2 regions of the Priestia aryabhattai genome follow, and region 2 is predicted to be linked to the other one. Evidence: a T-box and tRNA genes for the amino acid it is inferred to sense, from the RefSeq annotation. Region 2 holds a T-box; the other holds one or more tRNA genes.
What was found. The T-box of region 2 lies ahead of ileS (isoleucine--tRNA ligase). A T-box ahead of a tRNA ligase gene usually reads a tRNA of that ligase, here a tRNA-Ile.
Positions count from the first base shown of each region.

Region 1: it has a tRNA-Ile gene. The T-box ahead of ileS (isoleucine--tRNA ligase) is inferred to sense a tRNA for this amino acid. The anticodon was not compared.

Region 1 covers NZ_JAMBOQ010000011.1:51,611-59,229, reverse strand. Annotated here, with positions in the region: partial or broken rRNA gene M3225_RS26185 (23S ribosomal RNA) at 1-102, shown strand, start outside; rRNA gene rrf (5S ribosomal RNA) at 165-280, shown strand; tRNA gene M3225_RS26175 (tRNA-Val) at 396-471, shown strand; tRNA gene M3225_RS26170 (tRNA-Thr) at 476-548, shown strand; tRNA gene M3225_RS26165 (tRNA-Tyr) at 560-643, shown strand; tRNA gene M3225_RS26160 (tRNA-Gln) at 653-727, shown strand; tRNA gene M3225_RS26155 (tRNA-Lys) at 732-807, shown strand; tRNA gene M3225_RS26150 (tRNA-Leu) at 821-902, shown strand; tRNA gene M3225_RS26145 (tRNA-Gly) at 922-996, shown strand; tRNA gene M3225_RS26140 (tRNA-Cys) at 1,006-1,079, shown strand; tRNA gene M3225_RS26135 (tRNA-Leu) at 1,094-1,182, shown strand; tRNA gene M3225_RS26130 (tRNA-Arg) at 1,192-1,268, shown strand; tRNA gene M3225_RS26125 (tRNA-Pro) at 1,273-1,349, shown strand; tRNA gene M3225_RS26120 (tRNA-Asp) at 1,370-1,437, shown strand; tRNA gene M3225_RS26115 (tRNA-Phe) at 1,448-1,523, shown strand; tRNA gene M3225_RS26110 (tRNA-Trp) at 1,532-1,605, shown strand; tRNA gene M3225_RS26105 (tRNA-His) at 1,621-1,696, shown strand; tRNA gene M3225_RS26100 (tRNA-Gly) at 1,708-1,781, shown strand; tRNA gene M3225_RS26095 (tRNA-Ile) at 1,788-1,864, shown strand; tRNA gene M3225_RS26090 (tRNA-Asn) at 1,868-1,942, shown strand; tRNA gene M3225_RS26085 (tRNA-Glu) at 1,947-2,018, shown strand; gene M3225_RS26080 (hypothetical protein) at 2,230-2,580, shown strand; gene M3225_RS26075 (ParM/StbA family protein) at 3,181-4,365, shown strand; gene M3225_RS26070 (hypothetical protein) at 4,383-4,763, shown strand; gene M3225_RS26065 (HAD family hydrolase) at 5,621-6,448, opposite strand; gene fsa (fructose-6-phosphate aldolase) at 7,004-7,619, shown strand, end outside.
Region 2 covers NZ_JAMBOQ010000002.1:694,716-702,334, forward strand. Annotated here, with positions in the region: gene M3225_RS10445 (hypothetical protein) at 1-162, shown strand, start outside; gene imm48 (Imm48 family immunity protein) at 172-576, shown strand; partial or broken gene M3225_RS10455 (IS3 family transposase) at 671-865, opposite strand; gene M3225_RS10460 (SMI1/KNR4 family protein) at 1,127-1,573, shown strand; partial or broken gene M3225_RS10465 (phosphorothioated DNA-binding restriction endonuclease) at 1,787-1,987, shown strand; gene M3225_RS10470 (GIY-YIG nuclease family protein) at 2,090-3,076, shown strand; T-box leader at 3,166-3,408, shown strand; gene ileS (isoleucine--tRNA ligase) at 3,461-6,559, shown strand; gene M3225_RS10480 (immunoglobulin-like domain-containing protein) at 6,603-7,106, opposite strand; gene M3225_RS10485 (Type 1 glutamine amidotransferase-like domain-containing protein) at 7,203-7,619, shown strand, end outside.

The DNA.
Region 1 (7,619 bases), on a different contig from region 2:
AGCTAGTAAGATCCCTGAAAGATGATCAGGTTGATAGGTCAGAGGTGGAAGCGTGGCGACATGTGTAGCTGACTGATACTAATCGATCGAGGACTTAACCAAACTTTAAAAGCGTAAGCTTTACTCAGCGAACTGTTATCTAGTTTTGAGAGAGCAATCTCTTGTCTGGTGGCGATAGCGAAGAGGTCACACCCGTTCCCATACCGAACACGGAAGTTAAGCTCTTTAGCGCCAATGGTAGTTGGGACTTTGTCCCTGTGAGAGTAGGACGTTGCCAGGCAATGAATAAGACCCCTTATGAGTCTCTTGTAAAAGAGCATAGGGGTTTTTTATTTGAAATATTCTATCATAAGTAATGAAAATAACGCTTATCAAGGCGCTTATATAGATTTTTTGGAGGATTAGCTCAGCTGGGAGAGCACCTGCCTTACAAGCAGGGGGTCGGCGGTTCGATCCCGTCATCCTCCACCACCGTGCCGGTGTAGCTCAACTGGTAGAGCAACTGACTTGTAATCAGTAGGTTGGGGGTTCAAGTCCTCTTGCCGGCATCACTTATATCGGAGGGGTAGCGAAGTGGCTAAACGCGGCGGACTGTAAATCCGCTCCTTCGGGTTCGGCAGTTCGAATCTGCCCCCCTCCACCATCTCTTTATTGGGCTATCGCCAAGCGGTAAGGCAACGGATTTTGATTCCGTCATGCGTTGGTTCGAATCCAGCTAGCCCAGCCATAGAGAGCCATTAGCTCAGTTGGTAGAGCATCTGACTTTTAATCAGAGGGTCGAAGGTTCGAGTCCTTCATGGCTCACCATTTATATTCACACGCGGGTGTGGCGGAATTGGCAGACGCGCTAGACTTAGGATCTAGTGTCTTACGACGTGGGGGTTCAAGTCCCTTCACCCGCATCTTAACTTCAATATATAAGCGGAAGTAGTTCAGTGGTAGAACACCACCTTGCCAAGGTGGGGGTCGCGAGTTCGAACCTCGTCTTCCGCTCCATACAATATTGGCGGCATAGCCAAGTGGTAAGGCCAAGGTCTGCAAAACCTTTATCACCGGTTCAAATCCGGTTGCCGCCTCCACCTATAAAAGTCCTGCCGGGGTGGTGGAATTGGCAGACACACAGGACTTAAAATCCTGCGGTAGGTGACTACCGTGCCGGTTCAAGTCCGGCCCTCGGCACCATTTTAATAAGCGCCCGTAGCTCAATTGGATAGAGCGTTTGACTACGGATCAAAAGGTTAGGGGTTCGACTCCTCTCGGGCGCGCCATAAACGGGAAGTAGCTCAGCTTGGTAGAGCACTTGGTTTGGGACCAAGGGGTCGCAGGTTCGAATCCTGTCTTCCCGACCAGAGAAGTATCATGGGGCCTTAGCTCAGCTGGGAGAGCGCCTGCCTGTCACGCAGGAGATCGCGGGTTCGATTCCCGTCGGGACCGCCATTTACATAAAGGCTCGGTAGCTCAGTTGGTAGAGCAAAGGACTGAAAATCCTTGTGTCGGCGGTTCGATTCCGTCTCGAGCCACCACTTTCTGCAGGGGCATAGTTTAAAGGTAGAACTACGGTCTCCAAAACCGTCAGTGTGGGTTCAATTCCTACTGCCCCTGCCAATTTAGATACGTCTGGCGATTGTGGCGAAGTGGTTAACGCACCGGATTGTGGTTCCGGCATTCGTGGGTTCGATTCCCATCAGTCGCCCCATCTTAAGTAATGCGGGTGTAGTTTAGTGGTAAAACCTCAGCCTTCCAAGCTGATGTCGTGAGTTCGATTCTCATCACCCGCTCCAAATGAAGGGCCTATAGCTCAGCTGGTTAGAGCGCACGCCTGATAAGCGTGAGGTCGGTGGTTCGAGTCCACTTAGGCCCACCATATTCCACAGTAGCTCAGTGGTAGAGCTATCGGCTGTTAACCGATCGGTCGTAGGTTCGAGTCCTACCTGTGGAGCCATACTGGCCCGTTGGTCAAGCGGTTAAGACACCGCCCTTTCACGGCGGTAACACGGGTTCGAATCCCGTACGGGTCATCAAAAGAGCAGTTTGCATATGCAAACTGCTCTTTTATTTATGGTAGATAATTAACTGATTTTAATGGAATAAGGTATGGAGTTTTAATAGGAAAACTTTAAAATAATTGCAGCTGATTTTCTAATGTTGAACTTACTAATACTACTAATCTAAAAATGAAACTAACATCCCATGCTATAATAGATAAAAACTAAATACTAGGGGCAATGAATGATGGAAGAATTAAAACAAGAAGACCAATATGCAGGTAAACTGTATGAGAAAGGGTTTAAGTGGATGCGTTTTGTAAGCTTTTTTATGGTTGTTAACCTCATTTTCACCGTAGCTTCAGTAGCAGTTGCCTTAGTAGCCCCTCAAATTCAAGAAACTTTTCAATGGGTAGTATTTGGTGTATATGGGTTTACAGTACTTTATCTCATCTTTATGCGAGAAGTAGCCTTTAGAAAGACATATGGATCTTTGGTAGTTTGGATGCGAATGGTATGGGGGTTTAGCTTTATTGCTAGCGCATTTGGGGCAGTCACTATGTTCGTGGTTAATACTCACTGGACTTTATTTTAAAGGGATACCTGGTTATGTTGAAAGTAAAAATAAAGGAGGAATACATATGAATCCATACGAACAATTCCAATTAAATAAAGAACTCCAAGATAGAATCATCGAATTAGAAGAAGAAAGCCAAAAACTTAAGAAGAAGATTGAAGCTTTACAGGCTAACTTTTAAGCATTGGTATGCTCCCTTTACAGTAGACCAGTAAAAGAAAGCAACCTATTCCTACACAAAGGAATAGGTTCAATGAAGTAAGATGATATAGGTGTATATAACCATCTGAAATCAAATGCATTTCTATTATAATCTATATTGGAAAATAAAGCACTTACATTTTATGAAAAACATGAAAAAGTCCGTAACCACGAAGGGTAACGGACTCGTTGGAAGTTGATTTTAAGAACCAATATGCATCTATTAGTTTACCATATTATTCATCTTAATGAAAGCGATTACAAAAAACGTATACTAGGCACGGACTTATCTGCATAATTGTTGATATATGTAAGGTTTTGTAGATAACTAAGTTGCTCCCACATATTGAATATTTATCCTATATCGAGTACAATAAGTTGAATATAAGTTCAACTTAAAAAATGAGGTGTTTATAAATGAGAATTTCACGTTTTAATAAAGATTGCGGTAACTCTGTTGATATGAACATTATGGATGGATATCTATTTGATTTTCCAACTAATGTAGTTGAACTTCAAAAAGAAGCTGCAGACTCCTTTTTTACAGATGCTGTTACAGCTCCAGAAGAATTTAAGAAGCGCATTTTACTTTCTACAACCATTGAGGGGGAAGAGAAAGAGCATTATTTCTTAGTAGGTGAAATTGCAGCTAGTCAATTGCTTGCCAATAATCACATTAATAAATTACATAATAAAATTACAAGTCATATTCCATACATCACCTTTTTAGCTGCGATTGCGTATTATCATGCGTTGCATGCGAAAGATAAAAAAGACAATACAATTGAAATTGACTATTTTTCTACCATGTTACCAATCTGGCTACTTAAGAAAGAGAGCACATTTGGGGCAGCTCAAAAAGCCATGGCCAATCGCTTCTTAGGTGACCATACGTTTACCGTGCATACACCTGGTTTTGAAAATACTTTAAAGGTATTAGTAGAAGAAAGTGCCTGCTTAAAAGAGGGAGAAAGTGCACGTTTTGCGTTAAAAAAAGACTTAACGCTTCAAGATCGTGAAGATGCGAATGAGTATGTTGAATGTGAAACAGTCATGGTGGACATAGGCGGTGGTTCCATTGATGTGGTTATTCTACCCGAAGGGTTGAAAGCTGCTAATAGTCGTGAATCGTTCCAAAGCATTGAGGGTATTCCTTATTTAGCTCATATTGATAAATTGCGCAAAGAGAAATTTCTAGAATTATTTACAGACTTACGTGCCTTTGATCAATTTATTCTCGATAACTACAGCAAGCAAAAGTTTGTATTAAAAAACGAGAATACAGGTGAATCTATTGATTTAACAAGTACAATCAAATCTTCACTACGAGAATATGTGGAAATCTTATTGGCTAAATTAAATGATGTCGCACCACCACCAGCGAATAAACTACGTAAGTATGTATACTGCGGTGGAGTAGCTCCTACTTTAGAAGTAGCTATCATGAATAGTATGCGTGAAAAAATTGGAGAAGAACGTACGGAGAAGTATCATAAGGTTCCCCAAGATAGCCGCCATTTAAATTTATTTGGCTTAGAGATTCGTAGTATTGGTTACATTCAAAAGAAGCAAGCAGCAGAGAAGAAAGCCGTTAAATCCTAACAACGTAGGTGATAGGGATGTCAGATCGTCAAAATGCGTTTACCATTAAGACAAATCAATTGAGTGATGAAGTTTATAATAAACTAGCTAAATATGCTAAATCGCGTAAGTTAGGGGATTATATTTCCTCCTTAATTCTACGTGATCTAGATGATTCATCTACCGAAAGAAAAGCAATTGAAGACAAAAAAACCTACGAAATGCTTGAACATATAAAGAATGAATTAGCTGATTTAAAAACATTAGCAAAAACAACAGGTTTTGTAGGAAACGATTCCTTCAAAGAAGAAGAGCCTTCTTCAAAGGTTCTACAACTAAAAGAAGGAAAGATTGCAGATTTAGAAAATATATCTGGCTCATTAGACGATGACGACTTAGAAGAATATAACGATTTTTAAAAAGTAAAACCACTAGAATCCATCCTAGTGGTTTTTTCGGTTTTACATATCACTACTCATAAGGTGGTAATTCATTCATCTTAGGTAGTTTGCTCAATTAAGATATAAACCATCTATATAAATATTTCTCTAGCTATGAAACATTTATGTAGCAACAGGCTTAAACCTGCTACTACTTTGGCGAGTTCCTTTATTTATCACAAATAATTATAGAATATTTATCAGTCGGAAAATAGATCACTTTACTTATCATAGGAAGTAGTACTTTCTTGTGATGAAGAGAATAAATCCTTTAAGTCAATGTTTTCTATGTCAGTCACATAAGCTACAATCAAAAAAATAAAAATAATCCAGTATATGATTTTTTTCAATCCCCCCAACTCCTTCACTAAAAACAGTATTATGAGAAACGCTCAGAATTGCAATATATGGACATTTAACTGCGAAATAAAGGATATTTTTTTCTGGTAGCCTCTCAGTAACAACATTTCAACACTTTTGCACCAGAATCCCCTTAACTGTGTATAGTTAATTTATGATTGAAATTGTCCAATATAGATAGTCCCAAAAGGTACATCTATTTAGACGTTTAGAGGCAATAATATTTTACGTGACAAACGAAGAGTACAGATACAGTGATAAGGCTATTACAAGGAAGTAACGCCCTTATTCCTTTTCATTTTGTTGAACATGCTAGCAAAATAAGTGATATTTTCCAATTGAGTTTTATTAACTACAGTTAATAAATTAAAGGTTAAAAACTTTCTAAAAAAGCCACTCTTTTAGAGTGGCTTAACTGAATTTTTATAGAATGTGCAAAGGTACGGGTTTTTCAATACAACGGGCATAATTTAGTGTTATATCACGGATATGACATCTTGTGTTTTTGTTAGTTTTAAAAGATAGCGTACTGCATAAGCAAATCCATCTTCATCATTTGTTTTGGTTATTAAATCAGCTTTTTGTTGAATGTCTAGAGGAGCATTTCCCATAGCAACTGAAGTAGTTGCTACTTCGAATTGGGCAAGATCGTTGCCTCCATCTCCGAAAGCAAAAATCTCTTCAAAATTCAGATTCATCATCTGTTGGTAACGCAATATAGCCTTTCCTTTATGAGCTTCGCTTGAAGTGATTTCTACATTATTAGGAAAAGAAGAAGCCATCGAAATATCAAATTGATTAGCTAATGCCCTTTTTACTTCTTCAATTTTTTCTAATTGCTCGTACTGTACCAAAGCAATTAGTTTATAGATTTTAAGGTTGTCTTTGTTTAGAAGTTCATCGTAATTATATTCTTGAAAAAGAGTAGCGAGCTCTTCCTTACTTTTATTATGTAATGGAGGCAAAGTTGAAGGAAAGCCACCATAATTAGTGTATACAAGAATCCCTACACCAATTTCATTTAGAATGGAAAATATTTTTTTATATGTAGAAACAGATATAGTTGCCTCATACAGCAACTCTCTTGTTTTCGAGTATAAAACAGAACCATTGATACAAAAAATAGGAACTTCCATATTTTGTACCGCCTTCAGTTTAATTACGTCTGCATAGGCTCGGCCTGTATTCAAAATAATGCTATGTCCTTGCTCGTGCAATTCTTTTAAGGTTTTTACATTTTCCTCAGATATTTCATGTTGAGAGTTTAATAACGTACCATCTAAATCAATTGAAATACATTTCATCGTTTGATCTTAATTCCTTCCTCTCTTTAGTCCCTTGTAGGAACTAAAGTTACCTTATTTTTATTATTATCTAGGATAGCTCTATTAAATCATACCTTCTCTAATTATGAAAATTCGGCGTAAAACGTTTAATCCCTGCTTCGGGATCTGATACAAATGAATGAGGATATGTACATTGGTATCTTCGTTATCTTAATAGGTCTTTTCTTATTTTTATTACCGCAGAGAAATTATAAAAAACAACAGAAACAAGCTATCTAGAATTAGATAGCTTGTTTTACTTATCTTGTAGTCAAGATAATTCTGTTAGTTAATATAAGGCTTCTATTACTGTATAAAGTATTTCTATAATCTATCTCATAAAATAAAACCTAAAATTAAGAAAAAGAATCCATTTACAGAAAGCGTTTTACTTTATAATCGTGGTAATTTTAGATAGAATAAAAGAGGCTCGTCAGCTATCTTGAAGCTTGGGAAAGTATAGATTTCATACATATAACTCTATTGTAAAGAAAAAATACATTTTGATTTTCAAACTATTGGAGGAAAGAAATCATGAAATTTTTTATTGATACTGCAAACCTTGAAGACATTAAGAAAGCATACAAAGTGGGAGTTTTATCTGGTGTTACAACCAATCCATCTCTAGTAGCAAAAGAAGGCGTAAGATTTGAAGATCGTATTGAAGAAATTCTTCAAATGGTGCCAGAAGTTGAATCTGTTTCAGCAGAGGTAACACCTGATGCAATTACAGCTGAAGATATGATTGCTCAAGCTGAAGAATTAATTAAAATTAATGATGGCGATAAAAATATTACGATTAAACTTCCTATGACATTAGCTGGATTAGAAGCCACTCGTTATCTTTCTAAAAAAGGTGTAAAAACAAATGTAACACTTATTTTCACAGTGAATCAAGCTCTCTTAGCTGCTCGTGCTGGTGCAACCTACGTTTCTCCTTTTTTAGGGCGATTAGATGATATCTCTGAGGATGGTGTACACTTAGTATCCAGAATTGCAGAACTATTCCGTGTTCAAAATATCGATTCTCAAATCATTGCTGCATCTGTAAGGCATCCAGATCATGTAACTCGTGTAGCAATGGCAGGTGCTCATATTGCAACAATTCCTTACTCTGTTATTGAGCAATTAGTAAAACATCCTTTAACTG
Region 2 (7,619 bases):
AATTCTGTTAAATTTGATATTATCAACATCATTATGGTGCTTACATATGAGAAATATTATAATTCAGATTTTTACACCAATATGTTAGACATCTATTTAAGTGGTCATATTCCTTGTGGATGGGACGGAGATTATCCAAATGGAAAAATATTAGTATATTAGGAGGAAAAAATGGAGCGTAATTTAGCATATTATAGCGAGATGAAAAAGGTGGTTAATCATTTTTTAGAAATATGCCAATTAACCCCGGAAAATTTAGATGAACAAGAAAAACAAGTTGTATCGACATTTTGTTTCGGTATGATAAACAGCTATTCTCTTAAAGAGAAAAAAGATGCTGTACAGATTCAGGGAGCTACCATAAATATACTTATAGAAGTATTTTCTTATTCTCCCTCAGCTAGTGCAGAGTTTTTTGATTTTTTAATTGAGTGTACAGATAAGTCGTTTCATCCTACCATGAATGCTATTATTCATAGGGGAATTCAGGCATATCATCAGTATAAAGAGAATAGGAATCAAGAATTAAAAGAAAACATTCATAATATAATAGATATAATTAAAAGTGGTTCCTAAAGAACTTTTATCCATTAAATATTAGTAAGCTATAATCTGAAAAGAGCCTTAAGTTTTGAAGTGATCCCATAAAGTTAGACAGGTTATTTTGGCAGGCAACTTGCAGGGCATGAGTTCGGTATTGGACTGGACTCATGCCTTTTAATTTTGTTTTGATCCCTCTATGCTTATAGTAAATACACTTCTTCAATTCCTTTTTAAAATGTTCAACATTTTAAAATTGCTTTAAATAAAGAGGTTCAGACTTCATAATTCCAAAGAAGATTTCGACTATACCATTATCGTGACATACTCTGTGTAATCCCTTATTGATTTAGAGAATAGGGGGGGCTTTATTACTATATTATTAAATGCGAAAGTGCTGAGGCTGTTACCGTAAGAAACACTAGTTGGGTTAAGTGTAGATTTTGATCAGCGTTTCATGATACATTGATAAATATGTTTAAGAATATAATACACTTTATTGGATAATCTACTGCACTATATAGAGGTCTCAAAAGTAAGTTATAGCGAACTTATTGTAGAGGATTTTAATGAGGAGAGAAATAATTTGAACCAAAAAGAAATGAGTGAATTTATTCAATTCAATTCTGAGATTAATGATTTTACTGGAGGAGTCTCAGACGAAATTATTAAAGAAGTTGAAAAAGCACTTAAAGTGAAATTTTCGGATAGTTATATCTGGTTTCTTGAAAATTATGGTTCTGGAGGGCTGTTTGGAGTAGATATACTTGGCTGTGGAAAATCCGCGACTCCATCTGTAATAACAAACACTGAAAGATTTCGGAACATTGGATTGCCAACTCAATACGTAGTTGTTGAAAACTGTGAAGAGTTTGTATATTGTTTAGATACTGAAAACCTAATTGACGCTGAATGTGTAGTTGTGTCGTGGGACAGAATTGATGGATATAGTGGAAAAAGAGCAGATAACTTTTATGAGTTTTTAACAAATAGACTTCTTGATGCCAAAGAAAATTGGGACGAAGACTTTTAAAATTAATCTATATGGTTGTTAAGTTATTTAACCTTGATTGGCTCTATAGATTTCAAGGTTTTTTATTATGTTCAAATGTATAGGGATGTCTGAAACTTTAAAACCTATGGTATAAACAAGATGAGCACTTCAAAAAGTTATTCTGTTAATTATTAGAAAACGCCAAGAGAAAAGCTTTAGGAGGAAATTAAAAGGAAAAATCGAGCAAATTTCTTTTCAGATCAGAATGAGCTGTTAGTGGCGACTCAAGCACACGGGACAAATGGATTTGAAGAGTGGCTTATGAAATTTCACGGACAAAAGCTTAGAGACCCTATTCACCCGGCGTATCAGCCGAGTGAAGATCTTCTTGGATGGCATGTTAGAGAGGTATTTAGAGGTCCTGATAGATATCAAGCAAATGATATAAATTAATTTTTGTGAATGATAGATAGCTATGTTTATACTTAGGAAGTAATTTACATATTGTGGTGCCATTTAAAATACGGTAAAGAAGATATAAACGGAGGAAGAAAGATGTTACGAAAAAGCGGTGCGAAACGAATACAGACTTGGTTTTACGATGACGATCCAAATGGGATTAAAGTATCGGAAGTACCGAATACAACGATACAGGCTGTATTCATTCCTAGAAATAGTTTGAAAGATTTAAAGGGTGAAAGTGAAGTAGAAAAGCCCGGCATTTATTTTTTATTTGGAGAAGATAAAAAAGCATATATTGGAGAGGCAGAAGTAGGATATGAGCGTTTAAAGCAGCATGCTAGTCCATCAACAGGTAAAAGCTTTTGGGATGTGGCCGTGTTAATTGTGTCTAATGCTTCTCAAGATCAATTAGATAAAGTTGATGTAAAATACTTAGAGCATATTTCTTATCTAGCAGCCATGAGCTCTGGTACATATGATATTAATCAAACCGTTCCGACAAAACCGTTTGTGCGTGAATTTAGGCGAGACGACCTGACAGATATCTTTAATGTTATTAAGGTTTTACTTGGTGGGGTAGGCTTTTCAATTTTTGGGTATGCTTCAAGTGGAATAGAATATGAAAGTGAAGTTGTACAGTCTGGTGAAGTACCAAAGATTGAAACAGAGCAACCGATAGAAAAAATTGTTCAAGTTGAGACACATCTGTTAAAAGATACAAAATCAGTAGTGGTAGAGGACGTTCTATATTGTAAACGCCGCGATGCGTATGCGAGCGGGAAATATGTTAGCGATGGATTTCTTGTCTATAAAGGAGCTTTGCTTGCAAGCGAACAGCAGCTAGAAGGAGCTAAACTTAAAAGGCAACAAGACTATATTAATACTTTCCTAGCAAATGGTGTACTAGAAATAAAAGATGATAGATACGTACTGGTACAAGATCAAATTTTTTCTTCTATATCAGCTGCGGCAGTGTTTGTGACACAGCGAAGAAGTAGTGGAACTTCTGAATGGAAAGATAAGAACGGGATAACAGTGCGTAATAAAATCGATCAAATGTTAAATGCAGAAACAAAATAACCTGTATCTAAAGCTTTTAATTCCAATAAGTATTTCAAAACATTGACATTCCTTTCCAAAACGCATACAATAGCTACTAATAAAAGCACACAAATTCGTTGAAGAGAACCAGTACGCTGCAAGTTTGTTCCACAGAGAGCCGGTGATGGCTGAAAGCCGGTGTTCAAGCTGCAGGGGAATATCCTCTCTGAGAAGTCAAACTGAACTTATAAGTAAGTTTGAACGGTAGTCTACCGTTAAAAAGAACGCGTATGATTGTACGTTGCTGAGTGCTATTGATGAACGGATCAATAGAAGCCAGGGTGGTACCGCGGTTGAAACCCGTCCCTAGTCATAGGGACGGGTTTCTTTGTGTGCTTTTAACTTTAAAAGGAGTGGTATCACATGAAAGAAGTGAATGTAAGGGAGCCTTCGCAAGAGCGAGAACAGCGTATCCAACAGCAGTGGCAAAAGGGAAATGTGTTTCAGCAGTCGGTTCAAAACCGAGAAGGGCAGCCTTCGTTTGTATTTTATGAAGGGCCTCCAACAGCAAACGGTTTGCCTCACGTCGGGCACGCGTTGGGCCGGACAATTAAAGACGTCGTGGCTCGTTATAAGACGATGACAGGGCATCAAGTGATCCGAAAAGCAGGCTGGGATACGCACGGACTGCCGGTTGAACTCGGTGTCGAGAAGCAGCTCGGAATTTCAGGGAAGCATGACATTGAAAAATACGGCGTAGAAGCTTTTATCAACAAGTGTAAGGAAAGCGTATTTGTGTATGAAAAGCAGTGGCGCGCGTTCACGGAGCAGCTTGGCTATTGGGTTGATATGGAAGACCCTTACATCACCTTGGAGAATTCATACATTGAAAGCGTATGGAACGTGCTTGGCACGATGCATGATAAAGGACTTCTTTATAAGGGCCACCGCGTATCACCGTACTGCCCGAGCTGTCAAACGTCATTGAGTTCGCATGAAGTGGCTCAAGGATATAAAGATGTAAAAGATTTAACCGTAACGGTGAAATTTAAAGTGAAAAACCGCGATAATGAGTATTTTTTAGGCTGGACAACGACGCCTTGGACGCTTCCGTCAAACGTGGCGCTTGCCGTGCACGAAGAAATGAACTATGTCCGCGCCGAGCAAGGCGCCAGCGTGTATATTGTTGCAGAAGCGCTCGCAGACAAAGTGTTAAAAGGAGAGTATACCGTTTTATCTCATCATAAAGGAAATGAGTTAAAAGGGATGTCGTATGAGCCGCCGTTTAATTTTGTGAAAGTGGAAAAAGGGCATGAAGTGGTAACGGCTGATTATGTAACGGACCAAAGCGGGACGGGTGTTGTTCATTTAGCACCTGCTTATGGCGAAGATGATTACAGAGTGGTAAAAGAAAACGGTTTTTCGTTTGTGAACGTAGTGGATGAAAAAGGACAGTACACGGCTGAAGTGCCGCCGTTTCAAGGACGTTTTGTGAAGGACTGCGACGTTGATATCGTGCGTTACTTAGCAAATCAAGACGTGCTGTATCATAAAGAAAAGCATGAGCACAGCTATCCGTTTTGCTGGAGATGCGACTCGCCGCTTCTTTATTACGCAAATGAAAGCTGGTTTATTCAAACGACGGCGTTAAAGGAACAGTTTTTGAAAAACAACGAAAGCGTGACGTGGTACCCCGAGCATATCAAGCACGGCCGCTTTGGCAACTTTTTAGAAAATATGGTGGACTGGAATATCAGCAGAAAGCGCTACTGGGGAACGCCGCTGAACGTATGGGAATGCGGGGAATGTCAGCATCAAGTAGCGCCAAAAAGCATCAATGAGCTTCAGAAACATGCGTCTCATTCAGTTGATGACAGCATTGAACTGCATAAGCCTTATGTAGATGACGTGCAATTAACATGTCCGGCCTGCAGCGGAGAGATGAAGCGCACGCCGGAAGTAATTGACGTTTGGTTTGACAGCGGCTCGATGCCGTTTGCGCAGTATCACTATCCGTTTGAAAACAACGAATTGTTTCAAAAGCAGTTTCCGGCAGACGTAATTGCAGAAGGAATTGATCAAACGCGGGGCTGGTTTTACAGCTTGATGGCGGTTTCGACGCTGTTTACAGGAAAAGCACCTTATAAGCGCGTTCTGTCTCTTGGCCACGTGTTAGATGAAAACGGTCAAAAGATGTCTAAAAGTAAAGGGAATGCGCTGGATCCTGTTGATCTTATTCATACATTTGGTGCCGATGCGCTTAGATGGGCGCTTTTAGCAGACAGTGCGCCTTGGAACCCGAAGAAATTTTCAGAGCGCGTGGTGCAAGAAGCGAAATCAAAAGTCATTGATACACTAGTGAACGTGTACGGCTTTTACGTATTATACGCCAAGCTTGACGGCTATGATCCGGAGCAAACGTACGAATTGAAAAAAACAAAATTGGATGAATGGATTCTTTCACGTTTGCACAGCACGGTTAAGCGCGTAACGGCACATCTTGAAGATTACGGGTTTACAAGTGCGGCGCGTGAAATCGCGTTCTTCATTGAAGAGCTAAGCAACTGGTATGTACGCCGTTCCCGCGACCGTTTTTGGTCAGAAGGAATGGACGGAGAAAAAGCAGCGGCTTACGATACGCTTCACGAAGTATTAGTCACGCTCAGTCAGCTGTTAGCGCCGTTTACGCCGTTTGTTGCGGATGATGTTCATGAAAATCTGACAGGAAAAAGCGTTCATTTAGCAGACTATCCTGCGTATGATCAAACGAAAGTGAACGAAAAGCTGGAAAAAGAAATGGCAGCGGTGCTTCAAGTAGTTGAACTAGGCCGGAACATTCGAAATACGCATTCGTTAAAAGTAAAGCAGCCTCTGCAAAGTCTTTCACTTGTTGTAACAGAAGGAAACGTGGATTGGAATGCGTATCGTGATGTAATCAAAGATGAGCTTAATGTAAAGAACTTTAACGTGGAGCAAGACGACGACAAACTTGTTTCGTATGTATTAAAACTGGACTTTAAACAGGCTGGACCGAAGTTTGGAAAACAAGTGAATGAGGTAAATCAAGCGTTGAAAAACCTTTCAGAAGATAAAGGAAAAGAGTTTGTTGGGCAAGGCAAGCTGAGTGTTACACTTGCTTCAGGAGAAAACCTAACGCTTGAAACGGCTGACGTGCTCGTTGAAAAAGTACCAAAAGAAGGTTTTGCAGTTGCATCGAACGGTACGTATACCGCCGTGTTAGATACTGCGTTAACCGAAGAACTCGTGCAGGAAGGCGTCGCTCGTGAAGTAATTCGAGCGGTTCAAGATTATCGCAAAAAGTTGGATTTACCCGTGAATTTACGTATTGATTTGGAACTTAGCGGAGACGAAGAAGTTCAGAAAGCCGTCGAGACGTTTGAAACGTTGCTTCAAGAAAATCTTCTGTTGCACAGTCTTCGTGTTACAGAAGATATCGAAAACGGAGAAACGGTGAAAGTTGGAACAAAGCAAGTTACGCTTCGTGTCTTAAATCAGAACTGATAAAAAGCACTTACCTAATGACGGGTAAGTGCTTTTTTAGCCTTTAATCAAACTGCCCGAGAACATTTTTAAGGCTCGGCCAGACAATTTCAAATGGAGCAGCTAATACATACTCTTTGCCGTTTTCGTCTTTAAAGTGCTGAACAAAGCGGTATTTTCCTACCTTGTAGTTAGGAGTTGCGATATCTTGTTTGAATGATTTCCCTGGCTTCAGCGTGATAGTTTTATCAGGAAACTCTAGCCCGTTTAGCACAACTTTGTACCACTTTCCGTCTTTTAAGTGATCCGCTGTATTTTCGTAAGGAATTGTTAAGGTATGCGTCGAGTTATTTTGAATAACAAAAAAGCCAAACTGCGTTTTATCGTATTTCTTACTTACAGCAGATAGTGTAATAGTTCCTCCATCAGTGTTAATGGAAGAAGGAATGTTTTTTTCTTGTTTGGCTCCTAGCTCCATTTTTTGACCGTTATAATCGATATAGCCGAAGATGCAAAATAAGATAATAAAAATGCCTAGTATTAGTATAAGGGTTCGTACTACTTTCAAAAGCTTTACACCACCTTTTTGCCACTCTTCCATTATACGGAAAATCATCTATCGGAGATAGTTTTATCTATTACCTTTTTGAAAGGACGGCGTAGGATGAGACAAATTATAGCCATGGGCGGCGGAGGCTTTTCAATGGAGCCGGATAACCCGCTGCTAGATCAATACATACTTTCACAAGCTCATACAGATATGCCGAAAATCTGCTTTATCCCTACAACAAGCGGAGATGCGGATAATTATATAGAAAGGTTTTATGAAGCGTTTGAGAAGTTAATATGCAAACCGTCTCATTTATCGCTGTTTTCTCAAAACTTTATGGATTTAAAAGCATATGTGCTGCAGCAGGATATTTTATATGTAGGCGGCGGTAATAAAAGGAGTATGCTTCTTTTATGGAAAGAGTGGGGACTTGATACGATTTTAAAAGAGGCTTATGAAAAAGGAATTAGCTTGGCAGGAATAAGCGCAGGTTCAATTTGCTGGTTTGAAGAAGGCATCACTGATTCCATG